3 regions of the Azospirillum sp. 11R-A genome follow, and region 1 is predicted to be linked to each of the others. Evidence: predicted binding sites of a transcription regulator. Region 1 holds the regulator's gene; each other region holds the start of a gene.
The links. Region 1 encodes PhoB, which activates phosphate uptake and scavenging genes when phosphate is short. Its sites were predicted from a motif close to TNTCATAAAACTGTCA; they were not measured.
Positions count from the first base shown of each region.

Region 1 (10,024 bases):
GCTGTCCACCGTCCTCCTGTGGAAGGCGCTGGCGAAGGAGGTGCCGGTGAACGGTGCCCTGGTCGCCAATCCTTACAAGCTGTGGTCCGACATCGACCCGTCGCTGCCCAAGGCGGCGATCGAGGTGCTGGGGCCGCCGCCCACCTCCGGGACGCGCGACACCTTCAACGAGCTGGCGATGCTGGAAGGCTGCAGGAAGCTGGCCGAGGTCGCCAAGGCCGTCCCCGACGAAAAGGCGCGCGAGCGCGCCTGCATGACCATTCGCGAGGACGGCGCCTATGTCGAGGCCGGCGAGAACGACAATCTGATCGTCCAGAAGCTGCTCGCCAACCCCAACGCCTTCGGCGTCTTCGGCTACAGCTACCTCGACCAGAACCGCGACACCTTGCAGTCGGCGAAGATGGACGGGGTGGAGCTGACGGCGGAGACGGTGGCCGCCGGCAAGTACGAGCTGGCCCGCCCGCTCTACATCTATGTCAAGAACGCCCATGCCGGCGTCATCCCCGGCATCCGCGAGTTCATCGGCGAATACACGTCGGAACGGGCGATGGGCGACGACGGCTATCTGGTCGACAAGGGCCTGATCCCGGAGCCGAAGGCGCTGCGCGACGCCGCCCGCGTCGAGGCGGTCAACCTGACGCCGCTCCAGTTCTGACCAACTTCTCCTCTTGAGCGACCCGCATGCAGCTGACCCTCCTCGCCCTGATCCTGGCCCTGCTCACCGTGATCGGCTTCACGATCGGCCGGTCGCGGGCGGCGGCGTCCGTCGGCGGCCGGGTGGCGGAGCTGCATTCGGTCCCCTCCTATCACGGCGTCTATGTCGCGCTGTGGGCCGGGCTGCCGGCGCTGCTGCTGTTCGTCGCCTGGACGGCGTCGGAAGGCTGGTTCGCCATGCAGCTGGTGCTGTCGGCCCTGCCGGAGCGGCTGACCACCGGCGACGGCCAGTCGGTCGCCCTGCTGAAGGCGGACATCCTCAACCTCGCCCGCGGCATCTCGACCGGGCGCGAGGCCGATCCGCTGGTGGTCGAGGCGGCGCGCCGCTATGCCGCCCTGCGCGACCTCGCCGGCTGGAGCCTGCTGGCGCTTGGCGCCAGCCTTGCCGTCGCCGGGCTGGCCTGGGGCCGCCGGCGCATCGGCCCGGACCTGCGCGCCCGCCCGGCGGTGGAGCGGGTGGTGCGGGTGGCGCTGGTCGTCTGTTCCCTGGTCGCCATCCTGACCACGGTCGGCATCGTGCTGTCGCTGCTGTTCGAGGCGCTGCGCTTCTTCAGCGTCGTCTCGCCGCTCGACTTCCTGTTCGGCACCCATTGGAGCCCGCAGATGGCGATGCGGGCCGATCAGGTCGGCTCCAGCGGCTCCTTCGGCGCGATCCCGCTGTTCGCCGGCACGCTGCTCATCACCGTCATTGCGATGCTGGTGGCGGTGCCGGTCGGGCTGATGGCGGCGATCTACATGTCGGAATATGCCGGGCGCGGCGTGCGCACTTGGCTGAAGCCGGCGCTGGAGATCCTGGCCGGCATCCCGACCGTGGTCTACGGCTTCTTCGCCGCGCTGACGATGGCGCCCTTCGTCCGCTCGGTCGGCGAGGCGCTGGGGCTGGACGTCAGTTCGGAATCGGCGCTGGCCGCCGGCATCGTCATGGGGGTGATGATCATCCCCTTCGTCAGCTCGCTGTCGGACGACGTCATCAACGCGGTGCCGCAGAGCTTGCGCGACGGCTCCTACGGCCTCGGCGCCACCAAGTCGGAAACCATCAGGCAGGTGGTGCTGCCGGCGGCGCTGCCGGGCATCGTCGCCGCGGTGATGCTGGCGGTCAGCCGCGCCATCGGCGAGACGATGATCGTCACCATGGCGTCGGGCCTGACCGCCAACATGACCGCCAACCCGTTGCAGGCGGTGACCACCGTCACCACCCAGATCGCCACGCTGCTGGTCGGCGACCAGGAGTTCGACAGCCCGAAGACGCTGTCGGCCTTCGGCCTTGGCCTCGTGCTGTTCCTCGTCACGCTCTGCCTCAACATGGTCGCCCTGCGGGTGGTCCGGACCTATCGGGAAAAATATGACTGACCTCGTCGAGCGGGACGCGGCGGCCGTGACGCCTTCCTCCGCCCCTGCCCCTGCCTCCTCCACCGCGCCGAAGTCGCGCCTGCGCAGCGAGGCCTTTGCCCGCCGCCTGCGCGCCCGCCATGCGGCGGAGCGCCGCTTCCGGCTGGCCGGCGCCGCCGCGGTGGCGCTGGCGGCGCTGATGCTGGTGCTGCTGCTGGGATCCATCGTCGCCAAGGGTGCCAGTGCCTTCCTGGAGGCCCGCATCCGGCTGGAGGTGACGCTCGACCCGGCGGAGGTCGCCGACCGCAACTACACCGCCCTGCTGCGCCGGGCGCTCTACGCCCAGTTCCCCCAGGTGACCGACCGCGCCGGCCGCCGCGTGCTGAACGACCTGCTGTCGTCGGGCGCGCCCTACGAGCTGGAGGCGATGGTGGCAAAGAACCCGGCGCTGGCCGGCACGACGCAGACCGTCTGGGTCCGCGCCGACGACCAGATCGACCAGCTGGTGAAGGGCGCCTACCGCCGCGACCTGCCGGAGAGCGAGCGCGGGATCGGCGACGCCAAGGTCGCCGCCGCCGACGCGCTGCTGGCCTCCGGCGCCTTGGCGCAGGGCTTCAACACCACCCTGTTCACGGCCGGCGACAGTCGGGAGCCGGAACAGGCCGGCATCGGCGGCGCCATCGCCGGTTCGCTGCTGACCCTGCTGGTGACCATGGCGCTGTCGGTGCCGACCGGCATCGCCGCCGCGGTCTATCTGGAGGAGTTCGCGCCGAAGAACCGCTGGACCGACCTGATCGAGGTGAACATCAACAACCTCGCCGCGGTGCCGTCGATCATCTTCGGCCTGCTCGGCCTCGCGGTGTTCCTGGGATTCTTCGGCATGCCGCGCTCCGCCCCGCTGGTCGGCGGGCTGGTGATGGCGCTGATGACGCTGCCGGTCATCATCATCGCGTCCCGCGTCGCGCTGAAGGCGGTGCCGCCGTCGATCCGTCAGGCGGCGCTGGGCATCGGCGCCTCGCCGTTGCAGACGGTGCTGCACCATGTGCTGCCGCTGGCGATGCCCGGCATCCTGACCGGCACCATCATCGGCATGGCCCGCGCGCTGGGCGAGACGGCGCCGCTGCTGATGATCGGCATGGTCGCCTTCATCGTCGACGTGCCCCACGGGCTGACCGACAGCGCCACGGTGCTTCCGGTCCAGATCTACATGTGGGCCGACAGCCCGGAGCGGGCCTTCACCGAGCGCACCTCGGCGGCGATCCTGATCCTGCTCGGCGTCCTGATCCTGCTGAACGGCGCGGCCGTGATCCTGCGCAAGATTTTCGAGAGACGGTGGTGAGCGTCATGAGCATTCAGAACCCGCTGAAGCTGCGGCCCCGCGCCGACGACCGTCCCGGTCAACGCTCCGGCGCCGCGCTGCCCAACAAGATGACCGCCCGCGGGGTGAAGGTGTTCTACGGCGCCAAGCAGGCGTTGAAGGGCATCGACCTCGACATCCGGGAAAACCGGGTGCTGGCGCTGATCGGCCCGTCCGGCTGCGGCAAGTCGACCTTCCTGCGCTGTCTGAACCGGATGAACGACACCATCGAGGGCTGCCGGGTCGAGGGGCGGATCGCGCTCGACGGCGAGGACGTCTACGGCAAGGCGGTCGATGCGGTGCAGCTGCGCGCCCGCGTCGGCATGGTGTTCCAGAAGCCGAACCCCTTCCCGAAGTCGATCTACGACAATGTCGCCTACGGCCCGCGCATCCACGGGCTGGCCTCCGGCCGGGACGAGTTGGACGAGGTGGTGCAGACCTCGCTGAAGCGTGCCGGGCTGTGGGGCGAGGTGAAGGACCGGCTGCGCGAACCGGGCACCAGCCTGTCCGGCGGCCAGCAGCAGCGGCTGTGCATCGCCCGCGCCATCGCCGTCAGCCCCGAGGTGATCCTGATGGACGAGCCCTGCTCGGCGCTCGACCCCATCGCGACCGCCCACATCGAGGAGCTGATCGACGAGCTGCGGGCCAACTACACCATCGTCATCGTCACCCACAACATGCAGCAGGCCGCCCGCGTGTCGCAGCGCACCGCCTTCTTCCATCTGGGCGAGATGGTGGAGTGCGACGACACCGAGGAAATCTTCACCAACCCGCGCGACGAGCGCACCCAGGGCTACATCACCGGCCGCTATGGTTGAGATCCGCTCTGTGTGCCTGACGCCCGCCCCTCTTCCCTCCTTTGTTGAAAAGGCTGTGCCATGCCGGTTAACGTCGAGACGCGCGCTGTGAACGGAGCCACCATGAATGCGGCCCTGAAGCCGCTCGTCCTGATCGTCGAGGACGAGGCCGACATCCTGACGCTGCTGAAGTACAACCTGGAAAAGGAAGGCTTCCGCGTCGCCACCGCCAGCGACGGCGAGGAGGCCCTGCTGGCCGCCGGCGAACAGACGCCGCACATCGTCCTGCTGGACTGGATGCTGCCGCTGATGAGCGGGCTGGAGGTCTGCCGCCAGCTGCGCCGCAACGCCAAGACCCGCGACATCCCGATCATCATGCTGACCGCCCGCGGCGAGGAAGGCGACCGGGTGCGCGGCCTGAATTCCGGCGCCGACGACTATATCACCAAGCCCTTCTCCCCGACCGAGCTGGTCGCCCGCATGCGCGCCGTGCTGCGCCGCGCCTCGCCCGGCATGACCGACGAGGTGCTGACCTTCGCCGACGTGACGATGGATCTGGCTGCCCACCGCGTCCGCCGCAACGGCCGGGACGTACACCTCGGCCCGACCGAATTCCGCCTGCTGCGCCATTTCATGCAGCATGCCGGCCGTGTCTTCTCGCGCGAACAGCTGCTCGATCTGGTGTGGGGCCACGACGTGTACGTCGAGCCGCGTACGGTCGACGTACACATCCGCCGCCTGCGCAAGGCGATGAACGAAGAGGACGAGCTGGACCTGATCCGCACCGTGCGGTCGGCCGGCTACGCGCTCGATACCAAGTCGATGTAAGCCCAGGGTTGGGATGGGGGTAGGATGGGGGCCAAGACCACCGCAGCATTGGTGAGACTGCCCCCCATGCCGCCCTCATATCCGCCGATGATCCTGCTCTTCACCGATTTCGGGCTTTCCGGCCCCTACACCGGCCAGATGAAGGCGGTGTTGGCGCAACAGGCGCCCGGCGTGCCGGCCATCGACCTGTTCGCCGACGCCCCCGCCTTCGACCCGCAGCTGTCCGCCTATCTGCTGGCGGCCTACGCCCCGGCCTTCCCGGCCGGCAGCGTCTTCCTCTCTGTCGTCGATCCCGGCGTCGGCACCGACCGGCGGCCAGTGATGGTGGAGGCCGACGGGCGCTGGTTCGTCGGTCCCGACAACGGTCTCTTCGCCATGACCGCCCGCCGCGCAACGTCGTTAAACGCCTGGAAAATCGACTGGATCCCGGACCGGCTGTCCGCCAGCTTCCACGGCCGCGACCTGTTCGCCCCGGTCGCCGCCAGCCTCGCGACCGGCCGGACCGTCGCGCGCAGCCTGCTCGATCCCACCGCCATCGACCGTCCGGACTGGCCGGACGAACTGCCGCGCATCGTCTATGTCGATGTCTACGGCAACGCCATGACCGGGATGCGGGCCTCCGCCCTGCCCGCCGATGCGGTGCTGACCGCCGGTGGCGCCCGCATCGCCCGTGCCCGTACCTTCGGCGCCGTTGGGCCGGGAGAGCCGCTGTGGTACGAGAACTCCAACGGGCTGGCGGAGATCGCCGTCAACCGCGGGCGGGCCGACCGCGTGCTGGGTCTCAAGGTCGGCGACCCGCTGACCGTCGAGCCCTGAGCGGGCCCAAAACTGACCGCGTCCAAAAGAAAACCGCCCGGAAGCGGGTGCTTCCGGGCGGCTGGCGCATGATCCGATGCTTGTCCGATCAGGCGTCTCGGGTCGGATGTCTTTAGGCTCAGTCGTTGTTGCGCTGGCCCAGGAACTGCAGCAGGAACTGGAACAGGTTGATGAAGTCGAGATAGAGCGTCAGGGCGCCCATCAGGGCCAGCTTGCCGGTGCTCTCGTGATCGTAGCCCTCGGCGTAGCTTTCCTTGATCGCCTGGGTGTCATAGGCGGTCAGGCCGGTGAAGATCAGCACGCCGATGGCGGAGATCGCGAAGTGCAGGGCCGGCGACTGGAAGAAGATGTTCGCCAGACCGGCGATCACCAGACCGATGACGCCCATCATCAGGAACGAGCCCATCTTCGACAGGTCGGCCTTCGTGGTGTAGCCGTAGAGGCTCATCGCCAGGAAGGTCGCGGCGGTGACGAAGAAGGTCAGCGCGATCGACGCCCCGGTGAAGACCAGGAAGATGGCCGACATCGACAGGCCCATCGCGCCGCAATAGGCCCAGAAGATCATCTGTGCCGATGCGAAGGACAGGCGCTGGATGCCGAAGGACAGCACCATGACGAAGGCCAGCGGGGCCAGCATCACCACCCACTTCAGCGGGGTGCCGAAGATGGTGGCCATCATGGCCGGGCTGGACGACACGAGTGCCGCGACCAGACCCGTCAGGATCAGGCCGGCGCCCATGTAGTTGTAGACGCGCAGCATGTGCTGGCGCAGGCCTTCGTCGAAGTATCCCCGATCTGTCGCGCGGCCTGCGGTCGCGAAGCGGTTATAGGTCGGGTCTGCCATGGTTTGGTTTCCTCGATGGAATAGGGTGATCCCGTGCCAGGACATATTGGCGAGTCCGCCATGCGGTTCAATAGGAATCGGCAGCGGTTTTTCCAGATGAAATAGCTTTCACGATTCGTTTTTCCTGCGGCTTCATGACGCGGGAATCACTCGTTCCGAAGCAATGGCGCCGAAGGCTGGCCCAAAGCCCGCCAAGTACCATAGAACCCGAAAGCCAGCGTGATCGCCGTGCTCAGCAAAGCGGTGGTTATGACCGCCGACGGCAGGAAGCTCCATTCCCAATGCATCAGGAACTTCAGCACCGCCCAGGCGGTCAGCGTGCCGATGATGCCGGCGATCACCGCGGTCAGCAGGCCGAGCAGCCCGTATTCCAGCAGGAAGGCGCGCAGCACGTCGCCGCGCGTGGCCCCCAGCACCTTCAGCACCACCGCGTCGTAGACCCGGCGGCGGTGGCCGGCGGCGACCGCACCGGCCAGCACCAGCGTGCCGGCGGCCAGCGTGATGCCGGCGACGATGCGCACCGCGGTGCCGATGTGGCCCAGCATCTCCGCCACCGTGTCGAGCGCGTCCTTCACCCGCACCATGGTGATGTTGGGGAAGCGTTGCAGGACGGCGCGCTGCACCTGGGTTTCGGCGTCCGGCGTGGCGCGGACGGTGGCGACCCAGGTCTGCGGCGCCCCTTCCAGCGTGCCGGGGGCGAAGACCATGGTGAAGTTGATCGCCATGCTGCTGAAATCGGCCGAGCGCACATTGGCGACCTTCGCATCGAAGCTGCGGCCCAGGATGTTGACGGTCATGGTGGCGCCGGGACCGATGCCGAAGGCCTCGGCGACGCTCTGGTGGATGGAGATCAGCGGCGGTCCGGCATAGTCGGTCGGCCACCAGCTGCCGGCGGTGACGGTAGAGTGTTTCGGCAGCGTCGCCGAATAGGTGATGCCGCGGTCGCCGGCCAGGATCCAGGCCTGCTCCGGGTTGACCAGCGCCTTTTCGGCATCCTGGCCATTCACCCGCTCGATCCGGCCGCGCAGGCTCGGCACCGCCTCGAAGGCGCTGGCGCCGGGGATGGCGGTGACGAGGTCGCGCAAGGGATCGAACTGGTCGCGCTGGATGTCGACGAAGAAGAAGGCGGGGGCGTCCTGCGGGATGGTTTCCGACACCCGGCGGGAGAAGTTGCCCTGGATCAGCGCGATGGCGACCAGCACCGTCAGGCCGAGGCCCAGCGACAGCACCACCGCCGCCGTCGGGTTGCCCGGCCGGTGCAGGTTGGCGAGCGCCAGCCGCAGGCCCGGACGCCTGACTCGACCAAATTTCCCTTGGCCCACCCGCGCCGCGCCCCAGGTGACCAGGGCGGCGGCGGCGCGGAAGGCGAGGAAGGTGGCGATGGAACCGCCGACGAACCACAGGGCGAAGATCTTGTTGTGGGCGGTCAGCACCGCCAGCCCGGCGAGCGCCAGGGCGGAGACGATCATCGCCACCGTGTAGGGCGTGCGCGGCCGTCCGCCGGCCGGCGCGATCACGTCGCGGAACAGCGCGCCCGCCGGCACCTCGCGCGCCCGGCCCAGCGGCCACAGCGAGAAGGTCAGCGCCGTCAGCACGCCATAGAGCGCGGCCAGCGCCAGGGCGCCGGGATAGACGCCGATGTGGGCCGACACCGGCAGCACGCCGTCGAGCAGCCGGCCCAGCGCCAGCGGCGCCACCGCGCCCAGCGCCAGCCCGATGACGATGCCCAGCAGGGCCAGCGCCAGGATCTGCGCCAGATAGAGCTGGAAGACCAGGGCGCCGGGCGCGCCGATGCACTTCATCATGGCGATGGTGCGGGCGCGCGAATCGAGATGGCTGCGCACGGCGTTGCCGACCCCGACGCCGCCGACCAGCAGCGCGGTCAGCCCGACCAGCGTCAGGAACAGCGTCATGCGGTCGATAAAGCGTTCGATCTGCGGCGAGGCGTTGGTGTAGTCGCGCATTCGCCACGGCGCGTCGGGGAAGCGGGCGCGCAGCCCCTCCTGCCATGCCTTTAGGTCGGTGTCCGGCGGCAGCGCCACCTTGGTGCTCCACCAGGTGAGACTGCCGGGTTGCAGCAACCCGGTGTTCGCCAGCGACGGCAGCGCCACCAGCAGGCGCGGCCCGAGCGAGAAGGCGTTGGAGGAGGCGCGGTCCGGCTCGCGGTCGAGCACGGCGGCGACGCGGTAGGCGCCTTCGCCGACATGGATGGTGTCGCCGGGCTTGATGCCCAGCCGGTCGACCAGACTGGCCTCGACCACGGCACCCCAGCGGCCGTCCTTCTGCGCCAGCGCGTCGCGCAGGTCACCGCCGCCGTCCAGCGTCACGGCACCGTAGAGCGGATAGACATCGTCGACCGCCTTCAGCTCGACCAGCGAGGAGCGGACGTCGTCATCCGCGCGGGCCATCGCCCGCATCTCGGCGGAGGTCGACACTCGGCCGCCGGTCTTCAGCGCCGCCATCTGCTCGTCGGCCGGCGGATTGTAGAGTTGCCGCAACGCGACGTCGCCGCCGAGGATGGAGCGCCCGTCGCTTGCCAGCCCGTCGAGCAGCCCGCTCGACACCGACTGCACCGCGGCGATGGCGGCGACGCCCAGGGCGAGGCAGGCGAGAAAGACCCAGAACCCTTTCAGGCCGGTGCGCAGCTCCCGCCGGGCAAGCCGGAGCGCGAGGCGGAGGTCGGTCATCCCCCTCACTCCCCCGCCGCCTGAAGCTTCGCGCGCCGGGCCGCCTGCCCGTCGTCGGCGATCCGCCCGTCCGCCAGCCGCACCGTGCGGTCGCAGCGCGCGGCGAGGCTCTGGTCGTGGGTGATCAGCACCAGCGTCGTGCCGCGCCGCTCGGCCAGATCGAACAGCAGCTTGACGATGGTGGCGCCGGTGTCGATGTCGAGGTTGCCGGTCGGCTCGTCGGCGAGCAGAAGCGACGGCTCGGTGACGAAGGCGCGCGCCAGCGCCGTGCGCTGCTGCTCGCCGCCCGACAGCTGGCCGGGATAATGGTGGATGCGGTGGCCCAGCCCCACCTGCTCCAGCCCGACGCGGGCGCGGTCGAAGGCGTCGGCGACGCCGGCGAACTCCAGCGGGATGGCGACATTCTCCAGCGCCGTCATGGTCGGCACCAGATGGAAAGCCTGGAAGACGATGCCTACATGCTGGCGGCGGAAGCGCGCCAAGCCGTCCTCGTCCAGCTTCCGGAGATCCTGGCCGGCGACGCGGACGATGCCGCCGCTGGGGCGTTCCAGCCCGGCCATCACCATCATCATGGTGGACTTGCCGGAGCCGCTGGGGCCGACGACGCCGACCCGCTCGCCGGCCGCCACCTGAAGATTCACGCCGCGCAGGA
Region 1 is NZ_JBCEBL010000006.1:165,702-175,725, reverse strand. Features, by position in the region: gene VH569_RS11660 (PstS family phosphate ABC transporter substrate-binding protein) at 1-655, shown strand, start outside; gene pstC (phosphate ABC transporter permease subunit PstC) at 682-2,064, shown strand; gene pstA (phosphate ABC transporter permease PstA) at 2,057-3,382, shown strand; gene pstB (phosphate ABC transporter ATP-binding protein PstB) at 3,388-4,218, shown strand; gene phoB (phosphate regulon transcriptional regulator PhoB) at 4,321-5,025, shown strand; gene VH569_RS11635 (SAM hydrolase/SAM-dependent halogenase family protein) at 5,113-5,841, shown strand; gene VH569_RS11630 (Bax inhibitor-1/YccA family protein) at 5,960-6,685, opposite strand; gene VH569_RS11625 (ABC transporter permease) at 6,832-9,372, opposite strand; gene VH569_RS11620 (ABC transporter ATP-binding protein) at 9,378-10,024, opposite strand, start outside.

Region 2 (10,024 bases), on a different contig from region 1:
TGCGGGCCGTCCAGGATCCCAGCCTGCGCGGCTTCGCCCGCTATCGCTGGCGCATGCCGGACGATCCGGTCCAAACCGGCGACAGATCGGCGGTGGACAAGCTGGCCTTCGTCCGCCGTTTCGAACCCTATGACTGGGTGATCGGCGCCAGCGACGCGCTGGGGGCGGTGGAGGCGCGGTTGCAGCACGAATCGCTGGAGCGTCTGCGCGCCTTCCGCTTCGGGGAAACCGGCTATGTCGGCGTGCTGCGCCAGGACGGGCAGGTGCTGCTGTCGCCCACCGCCCCGGCGTCGGAGGGGATGAACGCCCGCGACCTGCCGTGGAAGACCGAGCGCGACCTCGTCACCCGGCTGCTGGAACTCGGACGCCAGGGCGGCGGCGAACTGCGCTACGACTGGATCCACCCGGTCACCGCGCGGCCGACGCCGAAGATGGCCTATGTCTCGGCCCCCAGCGTCTGGGGCTGGATCCTGGTCGCCGGCTTCTACATCGACGATGTCGGCAAGGAGATGGAGGTCCGCCGGGCGGAGATCAGCCGCGGCGTCAACCAGCGCGTCTGGACCACGGTGGCGGTGCTGGCCGTGGCGCTGGCCGCGTCGGTCGGCGTGTCATGGCTGGTCACCGGCTGGATCCGGCGCATCGTCGGCGGCTATCAGCTGCGGGTCAGGCACAGCGACAGCATGCTGCGCGAACGGGCGCGCCAGCTGTATCTCGCCAACTTCTTCATCGACCATGTGTCGGAGATCGTCGTGCTCGCCGACGCCGGCCTGCGCATCGCCTACATCAATCCCTTCGGCTGCCAAGCCCTGGGCGGGACGCTGGAAGACCTCGTGATGGGGCAGGCCGACCTGCTGAAGCGCTTCGCCGCCGAGGGCGAGGATGCGGCCAGCCATTACGAGACCGCCTACCGCACCGCCGACGGCCGCACGCTGGAGCTTGAGGTCACCGCCAGCCGCATCACCTACGAGGGCGACGTCTATTACTCGGCCATCGCCCGCGACATCAGCGAGCGCAAGCGGGCGGAATGGCAGCTGCGCCTGTCGGCCAAGGTGTTCGACAACGCGGCGGAGGGCATGTTCGTCGCCAACGAAGAGCTGGAGATCGTCGCCGCCAACGACGCCTTCTCCCGCATCACCGGCTATGATCGCGACGAGGTGCTGGGCCGCGGTCCCGACTTCCTGCGCTCCGACCGCAACCCGTCGGGCTTCTACGAAGATTTGTGGGTTCAGCTGCGCGAGAGCGGCCATTGGGCCGGCGAGATCTGGAGCACCCGCAAGAACGGCGAGGTGTTTCCAGAGTGGCTGAGCGTCAAGCTGGTCCGCAACGAGGACGGCGCCGTCGCCAACTACATCGCCGCCTTCAGCGACATCACCGCGACCCGCGCGCAGGAGGAGCGTATCCGCCATCTGGCGCAGTTCGATTTCCTGACCGACCTGCCCAACCGCTTCCTGCTGCGCGACCGGCTGGAGCGCGCCATGCTGGCCGCCGGGCGCCACGGCACCAGGGTCGGGCTGCTGTTCGTCGATCTCGACCGCTTCAAGACGATCAACGACAGCCTGGGCCATCAGGTCGGCGACGACCTGCTGCGCGAGGTGGCCGGGCGGCTGACCGCCACCGTGCGGGCGAGCGACACCGTCAGCCGCCAGGGCGGCGACGAGTTCATCATCCTGATCAACGACATGGACGGCCCCGACGCCGCCGGCATCGTCGCGCGCAAGGTTCTGCACGCTTTGTCGGAACCCTATCTGATCGACGGGCACGAGTTGCAGGTCACGCCCTCCATCGGCATCGCCATCTACCCCGACGACGGCACCGGCATCGACGGGCTGCTGAAAAGCGCCGACATGGCGATGTATGCCGCGAAGGAGGCCGGACGCGCCACCTACCAGTTCTTCACGCCGGAGCTGAACCGCCGCGCCTCCGACCGGATGTGGACCGAAAGCAACCTGCGCCGGGCGCTCGCCAACAACGAGCTGGAGCTGCATTTCCAGCCGCAGTTCTCCATGGACGGCCGCCGGCTGATCGGGGCGGAGGCGCTGGTGCGCTGGCGCCAGCCCGACGGCACGCTGATCATGCCCGGCCAGTTCATTCCGGTGGCCGAGGATACCGGCCTGATCCTGCCGTTGGGCGATTGGGTGCTGGGCGAGGCCTGCCGCCGCGCGGCCGAGCTGCTGCGCCACCACGATCTGCTGATCGCCGTCAACCTGTCGGCGGTGCAGGTGCGCCGTCCGGGACTGGCGGAGCGGGTGGCCGGCTGGCTGTCGGCCTACGGCATCCCGCCCTCGGCCCTGGAGCTGGAGGTGACGGAAAGCGTCCTGATGGACGAGTCCGACGTGGTGTCGGAAACCTTCGCGCGGCTGCGCGAGCTGGGCGTGCCGGTCGCCATCGACGATTTCGGCACCGGCTATTCCTCGCTGGCCTATCTGAAGCGCTTCCGCGTCGACAAGCTGAAGATCGACCGCAGCTTCGTCAGCGGCCTGCGCGCCGGCAACCCGGACAGCGGCGCCATCGCCGAGGCGGTCATCGGCATGGCGCGCAGCTTGCGCATGCAGACGCTGGCCGAAGGGGTGGAGACGGAGGAGCAGTATGGCTGCCTCGCCGAGATGGGCTGCGACCAGTGCCAGGGCTATCTGCTGGGCCGTCCGATGCCCTACGAGGATTTCCTGGAGTTCGTCCGGCGCGATGCCGCCGCAGCCGAGCCGCGGGTGGCCGAACCGGTGGGTTAGGCGGTCGATCGGGGGCCGGGCGTCACCCGTACCGCAGCAGCCGCGTGCCGTTCGCCTTCAGCCAGGCCCGCGGCCAGTCCACGCCGCTGCCGTCCGTCAGGCTGGCGCACAGCGCCCAGAAGCGCGGCGAGTGGTTCATCTCGCGCAGATGGGCCACCTCATGCCCGACCACATAATCCAGCACCGGTTCCGGCGTCAGGATCAGCCGCCAGGAGAAGGACAGCCGGCCGGTGGACGAACAGCTGCCCCAGCGGCTTTTGGTGTCGCGGATCGTGACCGCCGCCACGCGGGCGCCGATGGTCGCGGCCTTCAGCCGGGCACGGGTCGCCAGCTCGCGCTTGGCCTCCGCGGTCAGGAAATCGCGGATGCGGCGGGAGACATGGTCCGGCTGGCCGCCGACCAGCAGGGCGCCATCCTCGATCCGCGTCGGGCCGCGCATGGCAGGGTCGTGGCGGATGACATGCTCGATGCCGAGATAGGGCACGCTGGCGCCGTCGGCGAAGGGCAGGGACGGCGGCATCGCCGCCAGCCGCGCCCGCAGCCAGCCGTCATGCCGGCCGACGAACTGGCGGGCATCGGTTTCCGACACGCCGACCGGCACCACCACCTGGACCAGCCCGCGCCCGGCATCGACCCGCAGGGTCATGCGGGTCGCGCGCGCGCTTTCCCGCAGCTCCAGCGGAATCGGCAGGCCGGATATCTCCAGCGCGCGGGGCGGCTGGGGCGGCCGGGCGGCGGATCGCTTGCGGCGACGCAAAAGGGCGGGGAGGCGTTGCACCATGCCGTCTTATAGCGCGGCCGGCGCCGGCTGCGGAAGCATCCTCCGCCCTTTGTCGGAATGGTGCCGCGGCCCAGTTTCGGCTTAAAGCATTAGGGCTTTCGAACGATCCCTGCCTATGGGGTCGACTGAGGTCACATTTGACACGATCGATCGGGGCACAAGATAAAGCAGAGGTAACGCGGTGGTCGCCAGACCTCCCATTTGCTGCCGGTTCACATGTTCGTTTGCTTATGGTCGCCCCCTTAGCATTGCCGAGTACATGCCATGCCCCTCATCCCTGGAAAAACTCCGTCACGTGAGGATTGGCTGGACGCCCTGCTGTCGGCCAACGGTTCTCCCCAGGCCCTGCTTGGCGAGGACGGGCGCGTGCTGGTGGCGAATCCGGCCTTCGCCGCCCTGACCGGCCATGCGCCGGGCGGGGTGGAGGGGCTGTCGCTGGCAGAGGCCGGGCTGCCGGCCGAAACGGCCGAAGGGATCGACGGACTGCGGCGGCGGGTGATGGCGACCGGTACGCTGGCCTCAACCACCGGACCGCTTCCCGGCTTTCCCTGCATGCTGGCGCTGACGCCCGTCCCGGACGCCGATGGCCGCACCGGCGCGGTGGCTCTTGTCGCCGATGCCGGGGCCGCCGCCCTGGCGGAAGCGAGGGCGGAGGCGGCACAGGCCCGCGCCGATGCCGAGCGCGCCCGCACCGCCAAGGGCAAGTTCCTGTCGGCGGCCAGCCACGATCTGCGCCAGCCTTTCCAGGCGATGCACCTGTTCCACCATCTGCTGAGCGGCCGGCTGACCGATCCGGCCTCCATCGAGCTGGCGAACAAGCTGGAGCAGGCGATCCTCGGCGGCGAGGCGCTGCTGCGCGCCCTGCTGGAGGTCTCGGCGCTGGAGGCCGGGCTGGTCACCGCCAAGCCGCAGACCTTCCCGGTCGACGAACTGTTCGCCAAGATGCTGGAGGAGTTCGGCCCGGAGGCGGAGACGAAGGGCCTGCGCCTCAACATCCACCCGTTCGACGCCGACATCACCAGCGACCCGGCGCTGATGGAGCGGCTGCTGCGGCCGATCATGGCCAACGCCCTGCGCTACACGCTGAAGGGCGGCGTCCTGCTGGCGGCGCGGCGGCGCGGCGAGTTCCTGCGCATCGAGGTGTGGGACACCGGTGTCGGCATCGACCCGTCCAACCATGCCGTGATCTTCGAGGATTTCCACCAGCTCGGCAATCCGGGGCGCGACCGCAAGCAGGGGCTTGGCCTAGGCCTCGCCATCGTGCGTCGGCTGGGGCAGGTGCTGGGGCATCCGGTGACGGTGCGCTCCAGGCTCGGCAAGGGCTCCGTTTTTGCAGTGGAGGTGCCGCTGGCCGGCAATGACGGCGACCGCTCGGGCGACAACTCCGGCGACAGCGAGCCGGAGCCGGTGGCCGGCCAGTCGTCCTTCGCCGCTGCCACACCCATGGAGACCGGCACGGTGCTGGTGATCGAGGACGACGCGGTGCAGCTTGAGGGGATCGGGCTGCTGTTGCGCGGCTGGGGCTATGCGGTCATCCCCGCCCGCGGCATCGACGAAGCCTGTGCCGGGCTGGAGGGCGGTGCGGCGGCGCCCGACCTCGTGCTGTCCGACCTGCGCCTGTCGGGGCCGGAGACCGGCATCGACGCCATCCAGGCGGTCCGTGCCCGCTGCGGCCGGCGGGTGCCGGGCGTCATCGTCACCGGCGACACCGATCCCGACCGGCTGCGCAGCGTCGACCGCAGCGGCTTTCCCCTGGTCCATAAACCCTGCGATCCGGCCGCCCTGCGCCGCCTGCTGAGCCGCAGCCTGATGGCCGGACGGGCCGGTTCCCTGCCGTCCGCCCGCTGGCCGGATGCCGTCTGTCAGCGTTAGCCGTTCCGCACTTGCGCGTTTTCGCTCTGCAACATTCCATCGCTGCGATTTTCACGTCATAAAACTGTAATGCGGCGTCTTGACAGACCCGCGTATGCGTGCGCAGTGTGACGGTTAGAGCAACCAAACAGTTTCGAAAGCGATCATCGCGCTGCCGGTCTTTTTCGCAATCGCACACAACGTCGCGCACATTGGCGTGTGCAGCGGCCTCTGCGATTGCCACCAAAACTTCACGAAAGCGTCGCCGGACGGCAACCCGTTGCCCTCATGACAACCGCGAACCATACCGGGATAGGGAGACCCACCGCATGTTGACCCGCCGCAAGCTTGCCCTCCTGTCGGGCGCCGCCGCCACCTCCGCCCTGCTGTTCGCCGCCGCACTGCCGGGCTCGGCTCTCGCGCAGCAGAAGACCGTGATCGATTTCTGGCACGGCCTGCCGCAGCCGCTGGGCGGCCAGCTGGAGCAGATCGCCAAGGACTTCAACGACAGCCAGCAGGCGGTCCAGGTCAACGCCTCCTACAAGGGCAGCTATCCGGAGACGATGCAGGCGGCCATCGCCGCCTTCCGCGCCGGCAACGCGCCGCACATCGTGCAGATGTTCGAGGTCGGGACCGCCACCATGATGGCCGCCGGTCCGGCGGTGAAGCCGGTCTACCAGCTGATGCAGGAGACGGGCGCGTCCTTCGACGCCGACGCCTACATCCCGGCGGTGAAGGGGTACTACTCGTCCAAGGACGGGAAGATGATGGCGCTGCCGTTCAACAGCTCCAGCACCATCATGTTCTACAACAAGGACGCCTTCCAGAAGGCCGGCCTCGATCCCAATAAGCCGCCGGCGACCTGGCCGGAGATGATCGAGGCGACGAAGAAGCTGAAGGCGTCCGGCTCCACCTGCCCGCTGACCACCGCCTGGCCGGTGTGGGCACAGTTCGAACAGCTGGGCGCCATCCACAACACGCCCTTCGCCAGCCAGGGCAACGGCTTCGGCGGCCTGAACGCCGAGCTGAAGATCGACGCCCCGCTCTACGTCAAGCATGTCCAGACGCTGATCGACATGCAGAAGGACGGCCTGTTCAAGTATGGCGGCCGCGACAACAAGCCCGACGCCCTGTTCCCGTCGGGCGAATGCGCGATGATCCACGCCTCGTCGGGCCTGCGCAGCCGCATCCTGAAGGAGGCGACCTTCGCCTGGGGTGCCGCTCCGCTGCCCTACTGGCCGGAATTCGCCAAGGACGGCCCGAAGAACAGCATCATCGGCGGCGCCGCCTTCTGGGTGATGACCTCGCCCAAGCGCACGCCGGCCGAATACAAGGCGGTGTCGCAGTTCTTCACCTACCTCGCCAAGCCCGAGGTCGATGCCAAGTGGCACATGGACACCGGCTACGTCCCGGTGACGATGAAGGGCTTCGAACTCGCCAAGGCGCAGGGCTATTACGAGAAGAACCCCGGCGCCGACGTGCCGGCCGCCCAGCTGACCCGGACGCCGACCACCGAGAACAGCATGGGCCTGCGCCTGGGCAACCTGCCTGAAATCCGCAACATCATCCAGGAAGAGCTTGAGAAGGCCTTCCAGGGCCAGCAGGACGCCAAGCAGGCGCTCGACGCCTCGATCAAGCGCGGCAACACCGTGCTGCGCAACTTCGAGCGCGCCAACAAGGGCTGATCCCGTCTGCAACGTCCTTCCCCCGCCCGGTGGCGGGGGAAGGATTGCGCTGTTTACCATTCACGAAAGACCATCCTTTGCAGCGTCGCGTCACCTTCGACAACCGGCTGTTGCCCTACCTGCTGCTGGCGCCGCAGGTGGCCGTGACGCTGGTGTTCTTCATCTGGCCGGCAGCCAACGCGATCTGGCAGTCGGTGCACCTGCAGGATGCCTTCGGCATCCGCAGCGAGTTCGTCTGGTTCGAGAACTTCACCAATGTGCTGGGCGACCCGAACTATCTCGACACGCTGAAGGTCACGGTCGTCTTCAGCCTGGCGGTGACCGTGCTGGCGATGGGGCTGGCGCTGCTGCTGGCGGTGCTGGCCGATTCGAAGATCAAGGGCGCGCGGGCCTACAAGACGATGCTGATCTGGCCCTACGCGCTGGCCCCGGCCGTCGCGGCGGTGCTGTGGATGTTCATCTTCAACCCCGACATCGGATCCTTCGGCCGGGCGCTGCGGGCGCTGGGCTATGATTGGGATTACCGGCTGAACGGCGGGCAGGCGCTGACGATGGTGATCATGGCCGCCAGTTGGAAGCAGGTGTCCTACAACTTCATCTTCTTCCTGGCCGGATTGCAGGCGATCCCGCGCTCGGTGATGGAGGCGGCCAGCATCGACGGTGCCGGTCCGGTGCGGCGGTTCTGGACCATCACCTTCCCGCTGCTGTCGCCGACTACCTTCTTCCTGCTGGTGGTCGACATGGTCTACGCCTTCTTCGAAACCTTCGGCACCATCCATGCGCTGACCCAGGGCGGGCCAGGCAAAGCTACGGAGACGCTGATCTTCCGCGTCTATCAGGACGGCGTCGTCAACAACGACCTCGGCGGATCGTCGGCCCAGTCGGTGATCCTGATGGTGATCGTCATCGCGCTGACCGCGGTGCAGTTCCGCTTCGTCGAGCGCAAGGTCCACTACTCATGAAGCCGACCCGTTTCATCGATCTGCTGCCGCACATCGTCCTGATCGTCGGCGTCCTGATCTTCGCCTATCCGATCTATGTGACGCTGATCGGCTCCACCTGGGATTCCGGCACCATCGGCCGCGGCGGCCTGCCGCTGTGGCCGGGCGGGCAGGGGGTGACCAACTACGCCCAGGCCTGGGTGGGCGAGGCCGGCGACCGCGCCATGTACACGCCCGTCCGCACCATGATGCTGAACAGCCTGGTGATGGCGCTGTCCATCGCGCTGGGCAAGATCGCCATCTCCATCCTGTCGGCCTATGCGGTGGCCTTTTTCCGCTTTCCGCTGCGCATGGCCTTCTTCTGGCTGATCTTCATCACGCTGATGCTGCCGGTGGAGGTGCGGATCATCCCGACCTACAAGGTCGTCGCCGACCTGGGCCTGATCAACACCTATGCCGGGCTGGCCATCCCGCTGATCGCGTCGGCCACCGCGACCCTGCTGTTCCGCCAGTTCTTCCTGACCATTCCGGACGAACTGCTGGAGGCGGCGAAGATCGACGGCGCCGGTCCGGTGCGCTTCTTCATCGACGTGGTGCTGCCGCTGTCGCGCACCAACATCGCAGCGCTGTTCGTCATCCTCTTCATCTATGGCTGGAACCAGTATCTCTGGCCGCTTCTGGTCACCAGCAGCGGCGACATGGAAACCATCGTGACCGGCATCACCAAGATGATCGGCACCGGCGAATCGGCCAACGACTGGCACATCATCATGGCGACCACGGTGCTGGCGATGCTTCCGCCGGTGGCGGTGGTGGTGTTCATGCAGCGCTGGTTCGTCAAAGGTCTTGTGGACAGCGAAAAATAAGCGCGGGCGAAGGGAAAGAAGAACAATGGCAACCGTTGAAATCCGCAACGTCCGCAAGTCCTACGGCCCGGTCGAAGCGATCAAGGGCATCGACATCGCGATCCAGGACGGGGAATTCCTGGTCCTGCTCGGCCCGTCGGGCTGCGGCAAGTCCACCCTGCTGCGCATGGTCGCCGGGCTGGAAGGCATCACCGGCGGCGAGATCGCCATCGGCGGGCGCGTGGTCAACCATCTGGACCCCAAGGATCGCGACATCGCGATGGTGTTCCAGAACTACGCGCTCTATCCGCACATGACGGTCTTCGACAACATGGCCTACGGCCTGAAGATCCGCGGGATTCCGAAGGCGGAAATCCGGGCGCGCGTCGACAAGGCGGCGAACATCCTCGAACTCGGCCGCTTCCTCGACCGCCGGCCGAGCCAGTTGTCGGGCGGCCAGCGCCAGCGCGTCGCCATGGGGCGCGCCATCGTGCGCGAGCCGGCCGCCTTCCTGTTCGACGAGCCGCTGTCGAACCTGGACGCCAAGCTGCGCACCCAGATGCGGGTGGAGATCAAGCGGCTTCAGGACCGGCTCGGCATCACCAGCCTCTACGTCACCCACGATCAGGTCGAGGCGATGACGCTGGCCGACCGCATCCTGGTGATGAACCATGGCGTGGCCGAGCAGATCGGCACGCCGCTGGAGGTCTACCAGCGTCCGGCCAGCCTGTTCGTTGCCGGCTTCATCGGCTCGCCGCCGATGAATGTGCTGGACGGCCGCATCGACGACCGCGGCGAGGCGGTGCTGCTGCCCGGCGGCCAGCGCCTTGCCCTGCCGCAGGCGCGCCCGACCGACGCGGGCCGTCCGGTGAAGCTCGGCATCCGGCCGGAGCACATGGCCGTCGCCGCAGAGGGGTTCTCCGGAGGCTTCTCCATCGAGATCGAACTGGTCGAGGCGCTGGGCGCCGACACCGTGGTCTATGGCCGTCTGCCGGACGGCGAAAGCCTGCTCGTCCGCATGGCCGGCATCCCCACCGTGCGCGAGCGCGACCGGCTGACGGTCACCCCGCAGGACGGCGCCCTGCACCTGTTCGACGCGGTGACCGGCCGGCGGATGGAGTGACCGGGGGCGGTCGCTCTCCGCTCAGAAGTCCGAACAGCGTCCCTTGAACTCCCAGTCGCCGTAGCGGGTCGG
Region 2 is NZ_JBCEBL010000003.1:222,748-232,771, reverse strand. Features, by position in the region: gene VH569_RS06740 (bifunctional diguanylate cyclase/phosphodiesterase) at 1-2,726, shown strand, start outside; gene VH569_RS06735 (M48 family metallopeptidase) at 2,749-3,507, opposite strand; gene VH569_RS06730 (ATP-binding protein) at 3,772-5,379, shown strand; gene ugpB (sn-glycerol-3-phosphate ABC transporter substrate-binding protein UgpB) at 5,688-7,043, shown strand; gene ugpA (sn-glycerol-3-phosphate ABC transporter permease UgpA) at 7,121-8,005, shown strand; gene ugpE (sn-glycerol-3-phosphate ABC transporter permease UgpE) at 8,002-8,850, shown strand; gene VH569_RS06710 (sn-glycerol-3-phosphate import ATP-binding protein UgpC) at 8,876-9,952, shown strand; gene VH569_RS06705 (DUF1674 domain-containing protein) at 9,974-10,024, opposite strand, start outside.
Region 2: a site for PhoB is predicted at 5,434-5,449, ahead of ugpB (sn-glycerol-3-phosphate ABC transporter substrate-binding protein UgpB). Genes of this name have one in related genera too.

Region 3 (10,024 bases), on a different contig from region 1:
AGCTGCGTTCGGACATGCGGGCATTGACCAGCGCGGCCGGGATGGAGCGGGCGCGGATGCCGGCCAGCAGGTTCGGCCAGATCTCCGATTCCGTCCACAGCACCGCGTCGGGCCGCCAATGGTCGAGGAAACGGTCGACCGCGCCCGGCAGATCGACCGGCACATATTGGTGGATCGCACGCTGCGGCAGCCGCCGGCCCATCAGCTCGGCCGAGGTGACGGTGCCGGTGGTCATCAGCACGGTCAGGTCGGGCGCGCCGTCCAGCAGCCGGCCGACCAGCACGAGGACCGAGTTCGCCTCCCCCACGCTGGCCGCGTGGATCCAGACCAGCGGACCGGCCGGCCGGGCTTGCGATGCCACGCCGAACCGCTCCGCCTGGCGCACGGAGTCTTCCTTGCCGGCGGCACGGCGCCGGTCGAGATAAAGGCGCACCGCCGGCCCGGCAACGGTCGTCAGGCCACGGTAGAGGGAATGCAGCATCAAGGTCCGGAACAGGAGACTTACGACAACGGGCGCGTTGCCGGTACCCCTGATACGGACCACCGGCGACGCGCCCGGCGGCACCTTAGCACGCGGCAGCGGTTCCGTAACAGGGGCCGGTGCGACGCAGATCCCTCAACGTTCCGCCAAAGCCAGCTTGGCGCCGAGCGCCGCGAAGGCGGCGGCAAAGCTGCGGCGCATCCAGGCCATCACCCGCGGACGGGAAACCACCTGATCGCGCACCGCGGCGGCGAACAGACCATAGACGACGAAGACCGCGAAAGTCAGCGCCATGAACACAGCACTGAGTTCCAGCATGCGCGCCAGAGGCTGAGGATCGGACTCGCTGACGAACTGCGGCAGGAAAGCCAGGAAGAAGATCGACAGCTTCGGGTTCAGCACATTGACCAGCACCGCCCGCAGGATCATGCGACCGGCCGTGCGGTGCGTCCGGTCCGCCTGGACACTGAGCGCGCCCTGCTCCTTCAGCGTCGCCCAGGCCATGTAGAGCAGATAGAGCACGCCCAGGATCTTCAGCCCCTGGAATGCCATCGCGCTGGTGTGCAGCAGGGCGGCCAGTCCCAGCACCGCCGCCGCCATGTGCGGCAGGATGCCCAGCGTGCAGCCGAACGCCGTCACCGCGCTAGCCCGCGCGCCCTGGGACAGCCCCGCCGCCAGCGTCAGCAGCACCCCGGTGCCGGGCGAGGCGACGACGATCAGGGAGGTGATCAGGAAGTCGGGGGTCATGGCCGGGGACCTCGCGCGGGTTGTGGTTCCGCGAAATGGAACCACGCCGCAGGGCCGCAGCCAAGCCGAATGAGCGGGGCTGTGCCCTCCCCGCTTATGCAAACGGCCGCAAGTTCGACAGGAACTGTTCTGCCGAGCGGCGCCAGGAGTAGCCCAGCGCATAGTCCCGGCAGGTCTGCGCCGGGATCGCCAGCGCCCCTTCGACCGCGCGCTTCAAATCCTCGTCCAGGCAGCCGGCGCCGGAACCGTCCACCACGTCCAGCGGTCCCGGCACCGGATAGGCCGCCACCGGCACGCCGGATGCCAGCGCCTCCAGCAGCACCAGCCCGAAGGTGTCGGTGCGCGAGGGGAAGACGAAGACGTCGGCGGCGGCGTAATGCCTCGCCAGTTCCTCGCCATGCTTGGCGCCGACCCAATGGACGGCCGGATACTTGCGCTGCAATTCCTCCCGCGCCGGGCCGTCGCCCACCACCACCTTGGTGCCGGGCAGGTCGAGGCGCAGGAAATCCTCCAGGTTCTTTTCCACCGCCACGCGCCCAACATACATCGACACCGGGCGCGGCAGATCGAGGAAGTCCTTGTCGCGGGGCCGGAACAGCTCGGTGTCGACGCCGCGGGTCCAGCGGCGGATGTTGGCGAAGCCGCGGGTCGTCAGCGCGTCCTCGATGGTCTGGGTCGCCACCATCACCGCCGAGGACGGCTTGTGGAAGCGGCGCACCACCGCATAGGACAGCGCCAGCGGGATCGGCGCGCGGTCGCGCACATATTCGGGAAAACGCGTGTGGTACGCGGTGGTGAAGGGCTTGCCGTGCTTCAGGCAATAGGACCGGGCGGCAAAGCCCAGCGGCCCTTCGGTGGCGATGTGGATGCAGTCGGGCAGCAGGCCGTCGATCATCGCCCACAACCGCCGCTTCGCCCCCAGCGCCAGCCGGATTTCCGGATATGTCGGCATCGGCAGGGTGCGGAAGCGATCGGGGCCGATCACCTCGACGCTGTGGCCCATCGCCTCCAACTCCCCGCGCACGGTGCCGATGGTGCGCACGACGCCGTTCACCTGCGGGTGCCAGGCGTCGCTGACGATCAGGATGTTCACGCCGCTTCCCGTTCCTTCGCCGTGAGTTCCTTCGCCTTGATCTTGCCGCCGGTGGGGCTGCTGCCGGGGCCGGTGGTGGCAAGCCGCTGCGCCATGACCTCCGTCCAGTGGATGATTTCCAGCGCGCCACTGTCGTGCTCGACCAAGGCGGTGCAGGACTCGACCCAATCGCCGTCGTTGCAATAGAGGATTCCTTCGATGTCGCGCATCTCGGCGGTGTGGATGTGGCCGCAGACGACACCGTCGACCTTGCGGCGGCGAGCTTCCTCACCCAGGGCTTCTTCGTATTTGCCGATGAATTCGACCGCGGTCTTCGCCTTGTGCTTCAGGTAGGCCGACAGCGACCAGTAATTGAAGCCCAGCTTGCGGCGCACCCAGTTGAACAGGGTGTTGACGTGCAGCAGCGTGACGTAGGCGTGGTCGCCGAGCAGGGCCAGCCACTTGGCGTAGCGCACCACCGCGTCGAACTTGTCGCCGTGGGTGATCAGCAGGCGGCGGCCGTCGGCGGTGGTGTGGACCCATTCGTCCACCACATGCACGCCGCCGAATTGCAGCCCGACATAATCGCGCGCCGCCTCGTCATGGTTGCCGGGGATGTAATAGACCTCCACCCCCTTGCGGGCGCGGCGCATGATCTTCTGCACCACGTCATTGTGGGCCTGCGGCCAGTACCAGCTTTTCTTCAGCCGCCAGCCGTCGACGATGTCGCCGACCAGGAACAGGTGATCCGATTCGGTGTGCTTCAGGAAATCGAGAAGCAGTTCCGCCTGACAGCCGCGCGTTCCAAGATGAACGTCGGATATCCAAATGCTGCGGTAACGCTTGACCGCTGGGACGGCGTCCATCTTCCGCTCCGTCGTCGCCATGGCCGATGGCCATCAAGACAACTGCCGTATAAAGGAAAGAGGCATGCCTTGACAACTATTTGAAACAGCCGCACCTATTCGTCACAACGATTTGGGCTATCGTCATACCGTCGCAGTTTTACTGTAATGGAACCGCCGCAAGCCCTTCACTGTTCTGCAACAGAAGGCGCACTTCGCGCCGGTCAGGGAGAGCGAATCGGTGCGCGACACGGTTCTGGTGGGCGAAAGCCCGGCGGTTGGCATGGGCAGCGGCGAGGATGCGGCCATCGACGTGCGGCGGCTGCTGGTGATCCACAACCCGACCGCCGGCGGCCGGCGGGCACGGCGGCTTCGCGCGGTGGTCGCCCGGCTGGAGGCGCGCGGCATCGGCGTCACGGTCAGGCCGACCGGCAGGCGCGGCGATGCGGAAGAGTTCGCCCGCGCGGCCGATCCCGCCGAGGTGGATGCGGTGGTGGCGGCCGGCGGCGACGGCACCATCAACGAGGTCATCAACGGGCTGGCCGCCCATGCCGAGGCGGGTCGGCCACTGCCGCTCGGCATCGTGCCGATGGGCACCGCCAATGTGCTGGCGGCCGAACTGGGCCTGACGATGGATGCGGAGCGCATCGCGACGGCGATTGCGGGCGGAAGGCGGACGATGATCTGGCCGGCGCAGGCGAACGGGCGGGTGTTCTCGCTGATGGCCGGGGTCGGGCTGGACGCGCGGGTGGTGGAGCGGGTCGATCCCAGGGTGAAGCGGCTGATCGGCAAGGGCGCCTATGTCGCCGAGACGCTGGTGCAACTGGCGACCCGGCCCGACCACCGCTATCGGGTCACCTTGGACGACGGGGAGGCACAGGAACTGGCGTCTGTCATCGTCGCCAAGGGGCATTTCTACGGCGGCCGCTTCATCTGCGCGCCCGATGCGCGGCTGACGGAGCCGGAACTGCATGTCTGCCTGTTCCCGCGCGGCGGGCGGCTGAACGCGCTGCGCTATGTCTGGGGCGTCACCGCCGGGCGGCTGGCGCGCTTTCCGGACTATCGGGTGGTGACGGCCAGGCGCGTGCGGATCGAGGGACCGGCCGGCGACGGGCTGTTCGCCGACGCGGTGCAGGGCGACGGCGACGTACTGGCTCGGCTGCCGGTGGAGATCGCGCTGGCGGGGTGGCAGTTGCCGGTGCTGGTGGGGTGAGAGCGATCACCGCGATGGCGGCAGCCCCCGCGCCGCCCTCGCCTGCTCCTGCAACGCCACGTAATGATGCCAGACCAGCCGCGCCGCCAGCGAGCGATGGGGCCGCCAGGGTTCGGCCACCTCAATCAGTTGTTTCGGCGTCGGCTTGTCAGCCCAGCCCTTCAGCCGCTGGACGCCCAGTTGGATCGCCAGATCGCCGATGGGCCAGATGTCGGGCCGGTCGAGCGTGGTCATCAGATAGACCTCCGCACTCCAGCGGCCGATGCCCTTCAGCGCGACGAGCTGGGCAATCGCCTCCTCGTCGGGCAGATCATGGATGATGTCGAAATCGAGCCGGCCGCTCGCCACCGCCTCGGCAAGGCCGCGGGCGTAGCCGATCTTCTGGCGGGAGAACCCGCAGGCGCGCAAGCTGTCGTCGTCCAGCGCCAGGATGGCGTCGGGGGTGACGGTGCCGCCCAGCCGGTCCTGCAGCTTGGCCCAGAGCGCCAGCGCCACCTTGGTGGAGAGCTGCTGCTCCATCACCATGCGCAGCAGGCCGACGAAGCCGGTCGGCCGGGTGAAGTCGCGGATCACCGGGCCGCCGACACGCAGGCATTCGGCGAAAATGGGGTCGAGCGCGGCCAGATGTTCAATGCTCATCTGCCGCGCTCCACTCCAGCAAACCGCTCAATCAAGGCTGACGGCGGATCAGGCCACCAGCTCGATGGCGTAGTCCTCGATCACGGTGTTGGCGAGCAGCTTGCTGCACATCGCCTCGACCTCTTTGCGGGCGGTCGCCTCGTCGGTGCTCTTGAGCTGCAGCTCGATCACCTTGCCGGCGCGGACGTCCTCGACGCCGTCGAAGCCCAGCGTGTGCAGCGCGTGCGCGATGGCCTTGCCCTGGGGGTCGAGAACGCCGCGCTTGAGGGTGACGTGAACCTTGGCCTTCATCGGATGTCCGCTCGCTTTACGGTGTTGGGTGGAGGGGTGGTTACTGGATGGCGGTCACTGGATCGTCTTTGGACCCTTGACGTCGCTCGGCCCGCCTTCCGGCAGGATGCCGAGGCGCCGCGCGACCTCCTGATAGGCTTCCTCGACACGGCCCAGATCCTGGCGGAACCGGTCCTTGTCCAGCTTCTCGTTGGTCTTGACGTCCCACAGGCGGCAGTTGTCGGGGCTGATCTCGTCCGCCAGGACGATCCGCATCTCCTCGTTCTCCCACAGCCGGCCGAACTCCAGCTTGAAGTCCACCAGCTTGAGGCCGATGCCGAGGAAGAGGCCGGACAGATAGTCGTTCACGCGCAAGCTGAGCGCGACCATGTCGTCGAGATCCTGGGGAGCCGCCCAGCCGAAGGCGGTGATGTGCTCCTCCGAGACCATCGGGTCGTTCAGCTCGTCCGACTTGTAGTAGTATTCGATGATCGACCGCGGCAGCGGCGTGCCTTCGGGAATGCCGAAGCGGCGCGACAGGCTGCCGGCGGCGACGTTGCGGACGACGACCTCGATCGGGATGATCTCCACCTCGCGCACCAGTTGCTCGCGCATGTTCAGGCGGCGCATGAAGTGCGTCGGCACGCCGATCTCGGAGAGACGGCTCATCAGATACTCGGAGATGCGGTTGTTCAGCACCCCCTTGCCGGTGATGACGCCCTTCTTCTGGTTGTTGAAGGCGGTGGCATCGTCCTTGAAGTACTGCACCAGGGTGCCCGGCTCCGGCCCTTCGAAGAGTACCTTGGCCTTGCCTTCGTAGATGCGCCGGCGTCGTGTCATCGCGTCTTCGTCCAAATACGTAAGGACCGGTCAAGCGAGCTTGCCGGCCCAGGAATGTGCCTGAGTGATATAGCAAGCCGGGTGCGCGAACACAACGACGGGGGCTGGAGGGCAGGATTGTGCGGTCGCGGATCCTGTGGGGTGCAGCGGCGGGGGACAAGATCTCCACGGATTTCACGGATGCGAACACGGATTTCACGGATGTGGCGTTCCGAACTCATGGCTTTCGGAAAAGGCCGAGATCTCGGCAAGCTCAGGAAAATCCGTGTAATCCGTGTTTAAATCCGTGACATCCGTGTCAATCTTGCCCGACGGCACGCAACCGACCCAGCAATCGAGCCCCTTTCACAGCTCCACCGGCGCATAGTCCACTGCATGCGGGCGGCCGGGGGCGAAGTGCCAGATCGGGTTCAGGTCGGGACGCTCCACCCGCGGCACCGCCAGAAGCGAACTGGACGAGGTTCCGAAGCCGCTGGGCAGCAGGAAATCCATGGCGCCGCGCTCGTCCGGCGTGCCCTCCCAGATGCGGCTGCCCATCAGCTCCGGCCAGCCGCCCCAGGCGAAGGTCTCCGCGTCGAGCGCGTCGAGGGTCGGCGGAATGGCGTGCTCGAACAGCGGGCGGTAGAAGGCGGTGCGCGGGTCCTGCGGGTCGTCCAGCTCGAAGGCGGTCAGCATGTGGACGCCGGCGGGGATCGACGACACCTCCGGCCGGTGGCGCGGGTTGGCGCCGCGGTGGACGACCAGGAAAGCGTCGCGGTTGTCAGCGATCACCAGATTGAACGGGCGGTAGGCACGGATGTCGAGATCGGCGAAGCTGCGCGCCGCATCGACGGCGTCGGCATGGTCGAGCGCATCCAGCACCAGTTCGCCGCGCGACCGCTTGCCGGCCTCCGGCCCCAGCGTGCCGAAGCGGTTGAGGATGACCGCCACCACCCCCTCGTCGTTCAGCCCCATCCAGGAGCCGCTCGCCAGCTCGTCCAGCCCGGCGACCACGTTGGGGCGGTCGGGCCAGTGGCGGGCCGGGGGCAGCCAGGGGCGTCCCACCATCTCGTCACGGTTTCCGGCGACGACCAGCGGCCAGGTTGCATCGGGTCGCCGCAGGAGAATCACACTGCACATGCCTTGCCCTGTCTTCAGTTGCGTTTGTGGGGGGTTGCGTCTGTGGGGGGTGCGTCTCTGGGGATGCCGGTCTTCGGCGGCGTCGGTATTCGGTGGTGACAGCCTTGGATGTCGCTTGGGGGTATCCCGCCACCCGGGGAGGACACTGCAGAATATCCGCGGGCGCGACGCGGCGGGAGAGTGACGACAGCCGCCTTCGGGCTATATTATCCTTATATAAGGGAGCGAAACCAATAAAGGAGCCTGGGTCCCCATGACGACCTTCGACGACCGCGAAAAGGCCTTCGAGAACAAGTTCCAGCACGACGAGGACCTGCTCTTCCGCATCCGCGCCCGGCGCGACCGGCTGGCCGGCGAATGGGCCGCCGACCTGATGGGGCTGTCCGGTGCCGACGCCGAGGCCTATGCCCGCCAGATCGTGGACACCGACATCGCAACCCCCGGCCCGCACGACATCCGGGACAAGCTGAGCGCCGACCTGCACGCCCGCGGGGTCGACATCTCCGACCACCGCGTCGAAAAGCAGATGGCGCATTTCCTGGACATCGCGCGCCAGCAGGTGACGCAAGCCTGATCGGATCGGGCCTCTGCACGTCCTTAGCGACCCCGCCGACCCGATCCCGGCGGGGCGCCTATTCCGCTGCGCGGTGCAGGACGCGCTGGCCGGCATAGTCGGCGATGCGGCGGATCAGCGTGTCGATATCACCCTTCAGCCGGGCGAACCCATCGTGGCGCTCCAGCGTCTCCTCGTTCATGTAGAGGCGCCGGTTGATCTCCAGCTGGATCGAATGGCGGCCGCGCGCCGGCTCGCCATAGCGCGCCAGCAGTTCCACGCCCTTGTAAGGATCGTTGATCGCCACCCGATGGCCGAGGCCGCGCAGGGTGTCCGCCACCAGCCGGACGAAACCCGGCTCGCTGGTGGTGCCGTCGCGGTCGCCGATGACGAAATCCACCGCCAGCGGATCGCGCCCGTCCGGCCGCAGTGACGATGGCATGGAATGGCAGTTGACGTGCCACGCAGCCCCGAACCGATCCGCCAGACCGTCCAGCGCCATCCGCATCTGGGCATGGTAGGGGCGGTAATAGCGGTCGATGCGGTCGGCAACCACCGACGCCGGCAGCTTCCCGTCATAGAGCGGAACGCCCGGCCGCAGCATGGCCCGGATCAGCCCCATGCCCAGCGTGCTGCGCGGGGTCGGACGCACTGGCAGCGGCAGGTCGCCGTCGATCATCGCCAGATCGATGTCGTCGATGGCACGGTTCACATCGATGCAAGTGCGCGGGAACAGCGCGCACAGCAGGGTGGCGCCATGGTCGGGTGCCGTGGCGAACAGCTCCTCGACATGGGTGTCCTCGGCCTGACGCAGCAGCGGATGCGGGCAGATCACCCGGAAATCGTCGGGATAGATGCTGCCGCTGTGCGGCGAATCGAACAGCACCGGAAGGCGCCGGCCGACCGGGTCGTTGCGGACCAGAACGTCATCGATCACGAAGCTCATCGACCGACCCCGACCAGATAGCCCCCAACCAGATAGCCGGAGTGGAACAACCGCCAGTTCAATTGCCGCAACGTCCACCGCCGCCCTTATCGATCCGGCGGATCCTATAACCCATGCGTCAACCCGCAGTCGACGGCCATTCGTCATGATGCTGCCATGCCGCCGCAACATTGCGCCAGGCGCATCAGCCAAAAAAACCACGGCGGCGCACCGGCCCGCACTGGCGTGGAGTCGCTTGGTTCGCCATACTGTTCGGAGCGCCCACCGCTGGCGAGCTTGCCGCTTGACCGACCCGCTCTTCGCCCCCGTAGAACTCACGCCACCGGACATCGCGCCCTACCGGCGCGGCAACACCGGCATCGATTACGTCACCAGCCTGTCGGCGGCAGAGCCCGGGCCGCATGTGGTGCTGAACGCGCTCGTCCACGGCAACGAACTGTGCGGCGCCATAGCGCTGGACGCCCTGCTGCGCATGGGACTGCGGCCGACGCGCGGACGGCTGACCTTCGTCTTCGCCAACACCACGGCCTACGCCACCTTCGACCGCCAGAACCCCTACGCGTCGCGCTATCTGGACGAGGATTTCAACCGGCTGTGGTCGCCGGAGCATCTCGACGGCCGGCGCGACAGCATCGAGCTTCGGCGCGCCCGCGCCCTGCGGCCCGTCTATGAATCGGCTGATCTGCTGCTCGATCTCCATTCGATGACGGCGGACACGGCACCGCTGACCCTGTGCGGACGGACCACGCGCGGGCGCGATCTGGCGCTCGGCCTTAGCTATCCGGCCTGGGTGGTGGCGGACGGCGGTCATGCCGGGGGCAAGAGGCTGATCGATTACGGCAACTTCGCCAAGCCCGAGGGGTCGCACACCGCCATCCTGGTCGAATGCGGCCAGCATTGGCGGGCGGAAACCGCGACGGTGGCGCTGGAAAGCTGCCTGCGCCTGCTTCTCGGGCTGGAGATGATAGACCAGCCGGCGAACGGTCCGCGCCTGCGCCCGCGAACCGATCCGCAGCGGCTGGTCGAGGTCACCGAGGCCATCACCGCCGCCAGCGAGCGCTTCCGCTTCACCGCCCCCTTCGTCGGGATGGAGGTGATCGGCCGCGCCGGCACCGTCATCGGCTGGGACGACGCCCGCGCGATCCAGACCCCTTACAACGACTGCGTTCTCATCATGCCCGCCCGCCGCGTGAAATCCGGCCAGACGGCGGTGCGGCTGGGGCGGATCGTCGGGTGAGGCTGGTCGATCCTTGCTAGGTCCTGCGGATGCGGGCAAAATCGACACGGATTTCACGGATT
Region 3 is NZ_JBCEBL010000003.1:257,624-267,647, forward strand. Features, by position in the region: gene VH569_RS06865 (3-deoxy-D-manno-octulosonic acid transferase) at 1-481, opposite strand, end outside; gene VH569_RS06870 (LysE family translocator) at 617-1,228, opposite strand; gene VH569_RS06875 (glycosyltransferase family 4 protein) at 1,323-2,321, opposite strand; gene VH569_RS06880 (UDP-2,3-diacylglucosamine diphosphatase) at 2,318-3,166, opposite strand; gene VH569_RS06885 (diacylglycerol/lipid kinase family protein) at 3,387-4,358, shown strand; gene VH569_RS06890 (DNA-3-methyladenine glycosylase family protein) at 4,365-4,997, opposite strand; gene purS (phosphoribosylformylglycinamidine synthase subunit PurS) at 5,046-5,288, opposite strand; gene purC (phosphoribosylaminoimidazolesuccinocarboxamide synthase) at 5,343-6,107, opposite strand; gene VH569_RS06905 (NRDE family protein) at 6,453-7,226, opposite strand; gene VH569_RS06910 (DUF1476 domain-containing protein) at 7,480-7,800, shown strand; gene VH569_RS06915 (N-formylglutamate amidohydrolase) at 7,859-8,725, opposite strand; gene VH569_RS06920 (succinylglutamate desuccinylase) at 9,009-9,962, shown strand.
Region 3: a site for PhoB is predicted at 3,237-3,252, ahead of VH569_RS06880 (UDP-2,3-diacylglucosamine diphosphatase). Genes of this name have one in related genera too.